2 regions of the Streptomyces dryopteridis genome follow, and region 2 is predicted to be linked to the other one. Evidence: riboswitches for the same ligand, from Rfam matches in the RefSeq annotation. Region 2 holds a riboswitch; the other holds the start of a gene.

Region 1 (4,194 bases), 1.6 Mb from region 2:
GCGACTGGCTCTGGTCCAGGTACGGGGTGCGGGCGGCGGCCATGTCGATCAGGCCGCGCTGCGGGATCTCCCACGCCGTGCGGTACAGCTCGCGCACCTCGGCCGGGATCCAGCCGAAGCCCTGCACGGAGCCCGATGCCTCGCGCAGCGCCTCGCGGGTCTGCGCGTCCCACACGCCCAGCCGCTTCAGCTCCTCCACCAGGTAGGTGTTGACCTGGAGGAACTCCCCGCTGAGGGTCTCGCGCTTGAACAGGTTCGACACCTGCGGCTCGATGCACTCGTAGACGCCCGCGATGGACGCGATGGTGGCGGTCGGGGCGATGGCCAGCAGCAGCGAGTTGCGCAGGCCCGTGCTCGCCATCCGGGTCCGCAGCGCCTCCCAGCGCTCCGGCCAGTGGTGCGTCACTCCGTAGTGGTCCGGGTGCAGCACGCCGCGCGCCGTGCGGGTCTCCTCCCACGCCGGCAGCGGCCCGTGCCGCTCGGCGAGGTCGGTGGACGCCTCGTACGCGGCCAGCATGATCCGCTCGGCGATCCGCGTGGACAGCTCCTGCGCGGCCGGCGAGTCGAAGGGCAGCCGCAGCTTGAAGAACACGTCCTGCAGACCCATCGCGCCCAGGCCCACCGGACGCCACTTGGCGTTGGAACGGCCGGCCTGCTCGGTCGGGTAGAAGTTGATGTCCACGACCCGGTCGAGGAAGGTCACGGCGGTGCGCACGGTGGCGTCCAGCCGCTCCCAGTCCAGCTCGCCGGTGCGCTCGTCCACGAAGGTGCCGAGGTTGACGGAGCCGAGGTTGCACACGGCCGTCTCGCCGTCGTTCGTGACCTCGATGATCTCGGTGCACAGGTTCGAGGAGTGCACGACGCGGCCCGGCAGCGCGGTCTGGTTGGCGGTGCGGTTGGAGGCGTCCTTGAACGTCATCCAGCCGTTGCCGGTCTGCGCCAGGGTCCGCATCATGCGGCCGTACAGCTCGCGCGCCGGCATCGTCTTGCGGGCCAGGCCGGCGGACTCGGCGCGGCGGTAGGCGGCGTCGAACTCCTCGCCGTACAGGTCGACCAGCTCGGGCACGTCGGCGGGGGAGAACAGCGACCAGGCGGCGTCGGCGTTCACGCGGCGCATGAACTCGTCCGGCACCCAGTGGGCCAGGTTCAGGTTGTGGGTGCGGCGCGCGTCCTCGCCGGTGTTGTCGCGCAGCTCCAGGAACTCCTCGAGGTCCGCGTGCCAGGTCTCCAGGTACACGGCGGCGGCGCCCTTGCGCCGGCCGCCCTGGTTGACGGCCGCGACGGAGGCGTCGAGGGTCTTCAGGAACGGGACGATGCCGTTGGAGTGCCCGTTGGTGCCGCGGATCAGGGAGCCGCGGGCCCGGATCCGGGAGTAGGACAGGCCGATGCCGCCGGCGTGCTTCGACAGCCGCGCCACCTGGTGGTAGCGGTCGTAGATCGAGTCCAGCTCGTCGGCGGGGGAGTCCAGCAGGTAGCAGGAGGACATCTGCGGGTGGCGGGTGCCCGAGTTGAACAGGGTCGGGGAGGAGGGCAGGTACTCCAGCCGGCTCATCAGCCGGTACAGCGAGGCCACCTCGTCCACGGCCGGCAGGGACTCGTCCTCGGCCAGGCCGCAGGCCACGCGCAGCATGAAGTGCTGCGGGGTCTCGATCACCTGCCGGGTGATGGGGTGGCGCAGCAGGTAGCGGCTGTGCAGGGTGCGCAGGCCGAAGAAGCCGAAGCGGTCGTCGGCGCCCTCGGCGAGGGCCGCGTCCACCAGGGCGTCCAGTCGCGCCGCGTGGGCGGTGACGAAGGCGGCGGTGCGGTCGGCGATCAGGCCCTCGGCGTGGCCCACGGCCACCGAGGCGGAGAAGGAGACGGCGCCCTGACCGGCGGCCTCGTCGGCCACGGCGAGGGTCAGCAGGCGGGCCGCGAGCCGCGAGTAGGCCGGGTCCTCGGAGATCAGGCCGGCCGCGGCCTCGCAGGCCAGCCCGCGCAGCTCGGCCGCGTCACTGGCGCCGCTGCGGCCGCGCAGGGCGGCGGCGGCCACCCGGCCGGGGTCGGTGTCGGGCAGGTCGGCGGTCAGCTCGGTGAGGGTGCGCAGCAGCGCGGCCCCGAGGCTCTCGGCGGTTGCCTCGGGCGGGGTGGACGCGGCGCGCGGTGCGGCAGGCGCGATGGTCACGTGGGGGCTCTCCCTCGCTCGGCTCCGGCCACTCGGGGCGGGGGCGACGGGGGGCGCACGCGAACGGGCGCACCGAGACCGCCCTGGGCAGGTTCGGGCGGGGTGCTCCGCGTGACGTCCACCGGCCCAACCGCGAGGCCCGGACGAATCGGCGCCCGGACCGGTCGGTCTGGGCGCACTGTCGGCAGGTCCTCGGACTCGCGCACCCCCGTGCGGCGCCCTCGCGGAGGAGGGACGGGCGAAAAGGGGTGTGTCACACCGTTGCGGGACAGTTCCGGATTCACACCGGATTCCCCTGCGGCGACAGCGAGCACGAGCATACATGTAGGGGGCGCGGGATGCGGACACCACCACATGTTGTGGACGGCCGGCGCCCGATGCGGGCGGTGCGCCCTGGTGACGGGGGTTTCGGGGGCTCCCGTGCGGGCTCGCGCGGCGTGTCGCGGAAGCGAACTCCGGGTCCTCGGAGAGGGGCGCATCGGCGCCCGCGCGGGGCCCGGGGGCGGCCGGCGGGCGCGTCGCGGGCGCGAACGCGCGGGGCCGCGGGGGCCGGCCGGCGCGCGGTGCGGCGCGCTCCGGGCCGGCGGTCGTGTTCACACGACCGTCACGCGGCGGGCGGGTCAGAAGGCGAGGCGGTAGGTGTGCAGCGGGTCCATCTCGGCGAACGGGGTCCAGTCGCGCTCCGGGGTGCGGATGAATCCGAGCCGGCGGTAGATCCGGTGGGCGCCGACCATGTCCCGCGTGGTGGACAGCACCAGGGCGCGCACGCCGGGCAGGGTCCGGGCCCGCTCCTCGCAGGCCCGCACGAGGGCCTCGCCGACGCCCCGGCCGCGGGCCTCGGGGGCCACGGCGAGCATCCGGAACTCGGCCTCGTCGGGGCCCGCGATGTCGCACATGGAGCTGCCGGGTTCGGCGAAGGTGACCTGGCCCAGCAGCAGGCCCTCGGCCTCGGCGGTGAGAATGACGACGCCGGGGTCGGCGGCCCGGCCGGCCACGTCGCGCAGCCGGTCCAGGTAGGGGTCCTCGGCGCCGAAGGCCACGAGGTCGTCGTCCAGGTAGACGCGCGCGGTGAGGTCACCGAGGGCCGCGTACTCCTCGGGGCGCGCGGTTCTGATCGTGAAATCCATCCGCCAAGTGTCGCACCGGCGCCGAAACCGGCACGAGCCGCCCACCGGCCCCGGTCGGGGTGGTGGGCGGCTCGCGCGGGGTGCTCAGCAGCAGCGGAAGCCCTCGCGCGGGTCGGCCTCGCGGGCGTCGGTGCGGGCCCGTTCGAAGGCGCGGCGGGTCAGTGGCTCGGCCGTCGGGTCGTGGCCCAGGGTGTGCGCCACGTACCGGTCGTAGGCGGCCTCGCCGGAGAACTCCCGGACGTAGAACCGGACCCGCTCCCACACCTGCCGGCCCGTCATGACGCGGCCGGCTCCTTGGCCTTGCCCGCGGCGGCCTCGGCGGCGGCGATCTCCGCCTTCTCCTCGGCGGTGGCGAACATGCCGGCCGGGGCGACGATCCTCGACTCGGTCCACGGGACCTCGGAGCTGGTCGTGGTCTCGGGCCGGCGGATCGCCTTCAGGCAGGTGCGGGCGGCGTCGGCGAGGACCACCAGGATGAGGACGGCGAACAGGACGGACAGGACGCCGTCGACGGTGGCGTTGGTGACGATGGTGTGCATCTCGTCGGCGTTCTTCGCGGGCGGCAGCACCTTGCCCGCGTCGATGCCGTCCTGGTACTTGTCGCGCTGGGCGAAGAAGCCGACCTTCACGTCCTCGGAGAAGACCTTCTGCCAGCTCGCGGTCAGGGTGACGGCCACGTCCCACAGCAGGGGCACGCCCGTGACCCAGGCCCACTTCAGCCGGCCGGACTTGACGAGCAGGGTGGTGCAGACGGCGAGGGCGACGGCGGCGAGCAGCTGGTTGGCGATGCCGAACAGCGGGAAGAGCTGGTTGATGCCGCCGAGCGGGTCGCTGACGCCGACCCACAGGAAGTAGCCCCAGCCGCCGACCACGATGGCGCTGGCGAGCCAGACGCCCGGCTTCCAG
Region 2 (4,194 bases):
AAGGCGAGGGCGCGGAAGCGGCCGGTGTTCAGGCCGAGGGTGCGGGCGTCCTCCTCGCCGGCGAGGAGCAGGTCCAGGGGGCGGGCCAGGGCGATGAGGAGGGCGCCGCCGAGGAGCAGGGCCGCGAGGGGCACCGGGAGGGCGTCCCAGCGGGCGCCGCCGAGGCCGCCCAGGGTCCAGAAGAGGACGGCGCGGACCTCGTCGGCGGAGGCGCCGAGGACGAGGACGAGGCTGGTGAGGGCGGACAGGACGTACTGCACAGCGACGCCGGCGAGGACGAGTCGGCCGCCCGTGACGCCGCCCTCGCGGCGGGCGAGGACGTGCACGAGGAGGAGGGCGGCGAAGGCGCCGAGGAAGGCGGCGGCGGGCAGGCCGAGGCCGCCGAGGAGGCCGGCGGAGCCGCCGAGGACGATGACGGCGACCGCGCCGGCGGAGGCCCCGGAGGAGGCGCCGAGGAGGAAGGGGTCGGCCAGCGGGTTGCGGACCAGGGCCTGGAGGACGGCGCCGGTGAGGGCGAGGCCGGCGCCGACGAGGGCGCCGAGCAGGATCCGGGGCAGCCGGACGTCCCACACGATCGCGGTGAGCGGGCCGGGGGGCTCGGTGCCGAGGAGGACGGACAGGACCCGGCCGGGGGGTATGGGCACGGAGCCGAGGGCGATGCCGGCGAGGACCGCGCCGGCCAGGGCCGCCGTCAGGGCCGCCGTCAGGGTGAGGACGGCGGCCCCGGTCCTGATCCGGCTCACGGGTGCAGCTGACCGGCGAGGGACTCGACGGCGTCGGCCACGCGCACGCCGAGCACCACCGAGGACAGCGGGAGGACCACGAACCGCTTGTCGCGGACGGCGGGCACCGAGGCCAGCGCCGGATCCTCCAGCAGGCGCTTCTTCTTCGCCTCGACGTCGGTCTTGCCGTAGTCGTAGATCAGGATGACCTGGGGCGCGCGGTCGATGACCTGTTCCCAGGAGACGTCGCCGAAGGTGTCGTCGAGGTCGGCGAAGACGTTGGTGCCGCCGGCCAGGGTGATGACCTCGTTGCCGATGCCCTTGCCGCCCGAGGTGAAGGCGGAGCCCTCGCCGGAGTCGAAGGCGAACACGGTGGGTCGGGGCGAGCCGGCGACGCGGGCGACGGCCGCGTCGATCCGGCGGGTCTCCTCGGCGATCAGCCGCTCGCCGCGCTCGGGCACCCCGAAGGTGCGGGCGACCTCGGTGATCTCGGTGCGCAGCTGCGGCACGCCGACCGGACCCTTGCCGCAGTACTCGGTGTTCAGGCGGGTGTTGACGTGGGCGGCGGAGAGATCCGCGCGGGAGCGCCCGGCGGCCTTGTCGAAGGCGCTGCCGTAGCCCCCGTAGACGAAGTCGGGTTCGGCGGCGAGGAGGGTCTCCTTGTCGGGGTACTCGGGGGCGAGCACGGGGATCTTCTCGTAGTCGGCGCGGTACTTCGGGCCGATCGCGTCGTCGAGGTAGGCGGTGCCGACCAGGCGGTCCTTCAGGCCGAGGGCGAGGAGGATCTCGGTGGCGTGCTGGTTCATGGTCACGGCGCGTCGGGGCGGGGCCGTGAAGGTGGTCCGCACCCCGCAGTTGTCGACGGTGTACGGGAACCCGGCCGCAGTGGCGGTGGCCGCGCGGGGCTCGGCCGGGCCCCCCGGGGCGCCGGCGCAACCGGCGAGCGACAGGGCGATGACGACGGACAGCAGCCCGGGCAGGGCGGGACGGCGGGGCATGGGTGTTGCCTCTCCCGGGGATCCTCGTCCCCTGGTCGACGTGAGAGGCGGTGCGTCAGTGTCTGACTCCCGGCGGGCCGCTGGCCTTGCCGGTCACAGTGGCGGGACCGCACCGGATTCGCACCGGGTTTCCTGATCCTGCACCGCCGAGGGTGAACCCCGTCAGTCTGCCAGACGGCTCCGGGCGGCCCGAACCCGCGTGCGACCCTCGTCCCTCATCCGCCGCCGGCGATGCCCGCGCCCAGGCGCAGGGCCCGGCCGTGCCGGACGCCCTCCTGGAACGCGGCCTCGTACGCCTCGTCGCCCAGCGCGCCGCGCGCGGTCTCCTCGAAGCGGTCGCGGACCCCCTTGAGCTCGGGGGTGCCGCGCTGGGGGTGCCCGACGGCCTGCCAGTAGGCGTGGCCGGCGCCGTAGGCGCGGGCGCCGCCCTCCCCGTCGCCGGCGGCGGCGCGGGCGGCGGCCAGCAGGTCCAGGCCGAGGGCGGTGCCGAAGCTGTCGCCGAGTTCGCGCTTGCTGTCGAGCATGGAGCGGGCGTGGCCGGCGGCTTCCTCGGGGAGGTCCTCGAAGAGGGAGATGAGGGCGAGTTGGTAGTCGGCGTAGGCCCGGGTCCAGTGCTCGTCGCGGGCCACGCAGCCCTCGCGCAGGGCGGTCGCCTCGCGTCTGGCCTCGGGCAGGAGACCCATGCCGGTGAGGGCGAAGACCCGCACGAGGTGGCAGCGGACCCGGGCGCCGGAGTCGAAGAAGTGCCCGGGGGCGGCCTCCAGGGCGTTGTCGGCGACGATCCGGGCGGCCAGCGGGCGGCCGGCGAGGAGGTGGCTGAGGCCGAGCAGGTAGGCGGTGTCGAGGACGGGGGCCCGGTCGAGGCCGAAGTCGTCCCGCAGGGCGAGGGCCTCGCAGCCGAGGGCGACCTCGTGGGCGAGTTCCTGTTCGCCCTGGAGCAGCAGGGTGACCCCGAGGGCCCACAGGGCGCGCAGTCGGCCCTCGCCGGCGGGTTCGTCGTCGGGGGCGAGGTCGAGGGCGCGTTCGAGGTAGGCGCGGGCGGCGTGCAGGTGTCCGGAGCAGGCCCAGAAGAAGCCGACGCGACCGGCGAGTTCGACGGCGCGGACGGGTTCGCTCTCCAGGTAGAAGTCGAGGGCGGCGCACACGTCGCCGTGGGCGCCGGCGATCCGCCGGTAGGCGGTGCGTTGGGCGGGGCCGAGCCATTCGCGGTCGGCGGCGCGGACCATGCCGTAGAAGTAGGCGGCGTGGCGGGCCCGCAGGTGGGGGCCCTCGCCGAGTTCGCCGAGCCACATCGCCCCGTACTCGCGGATGGTGTCGAGCATCCGGTGGGTGCCGCCGTCGCTCTCGGCGGCGCCGGTGCGGCGCACCACGGACTTCGCGACGAGGGAGTCGAGGAGCCCGGCCACCTCCAGGGGGTTGAGGGGGGCGGCGGAGCAGATGGCGCGGGCGGCGGCGAGGTCGAAGGGGCCGCCGAAGACCGACAGCCGCAGCCACAGCAGGCGTTCCCGGGGGGTGCACCATTCGTGGCTCCAGCCGATCGCGGTGCGCAGGGCGCGGTGGCGGGCCGGGTGGTGGGGGCCGACGGGGCGGTCGGCGGCGAGGGGGCCGATCTCGCCGGCGAGGCGGGCGGCGAGTTGTTCCAGGGTGAGTTCGGAGAGCTGGGCGGCGGCGAGTTCGAGGGCGAGGGGGACGCCTTCGAGGCGGGCGCAGACGAGGCGGGCGGCGTCCTCCTGGCGCCGACCCCAGGGGCGGGCCTGGGACGGGGAGACGCGCGCGACGTGGTCGGCGAAGAGGGTGAGGGCCTCGGGGCGGGTCTCCTCCTGCGGGAGCGGGCCCACGTCCACGACGTATTCGAGCGGGGAGTCCAGGGGCTGCCGGCTGGTGAGGAGCACGGAGAGGCCGGGGGCGGCGTCGAGGAGGTCGGCGACCAGGTCGCGGACCTCGGCGATCAGGTGCTCGCAGCAGTCGAGGACCAGGAGCAGTCGGCGGTCGACGAGCCAGTCCCGGACGGCGTCGGCGAGACTGCGCACGGTGTGGTCGGCGAGGTCGAGGGCGTCGGAGACGGTGGCGACGAGGAGTTGGGCGTCGGGGAGCGGGGACAGGTCGGCCCAGTGGATCCCGTCGGGGAAGGCGGCCGGCGGGGTCGCGAGGGCCTGCCGGGCGAGTCGGGATTTGCCGACGCCGCCGGGGCCCGTCAGAGTGACCAGTCGGCCCGCGGCCAAGGCCGCGTGGAGCGCGGCGAGTTCGCTGCGGCGTCCCACGAAGGACGCGGTGTCTTCCGGGTGTCCCTGCACGCGCCCAGTCTGACGTACCGGCGGGCTCATCCGATCCCCTTTGGGCGGGACCGGATCGTACGCCGGCCGGAAATGGTCGCTCGCGGGCGGCCGGCGCGCCGTCGGTGGGCGGATGCGCGGCCGATGGGGGTGCGGGACGGCCGGCGGCCGGCGGGCCGCCGGATCCTCGTCCGGTGAGGC

What was found. Region 2 has a riboswitch for cobalamin ahead of ACN20G_RS00505 (ABC transporter substrate-binding protein). Riboswitches for the same ligand answer to the same signal wherever they lie in the genome.
Region 1: linked by a shared signal. The riboswitch ahead of ACN20G_RS06975 (ribonucleoside-diphosphate reductase subunit alpha) and the one ahead of ACN20G_RS00505 (ABC transporter substrate-binding protein) in region 2 are both predicted to bind cobalamin.

The regions. Positions count from the first base shown of each region.
Region 1 covers NZ_CP187113.1:1,722,239-1,726,432, reverse strand. The annotation lists gene ACN20G_RS06975 (ribonucleoside-diphosphate reductase subunit alpha) at 1-2,161, opposite strand, end outside; cobalamin riboswitch at 2,328-2,481, opposite strand; gene ACN20G_RS06970 (GNAT family N-acetyltransferase) at 2,782-3,288, opposite strand; gene ACN20G_RS06965 (YbdD/YjiX family protein) at 3,373-3,567, opposite strand; gene ACN20G_RS06960 (carbon starvation CstA family protein) at 3,564-4,194, opposite strand, start outside.
Region 2 covers NZ_CP187113.1:114,665-118,858, forward strand. The annotation lists gene ACN20G_RS00500 (FecCD family ABC transporter permease) at 1-743, opposite strand, end outside; gene ACN20G_RS00505 (ABC transporter substrate-binding protein) at 740-1,720, opposite strand; cobalamin riboswitch at 1,761-1,891, opposite strand; gene ACN20G_RS00510 (ATP-binding protein) at 1,936-4,014, opposite strand.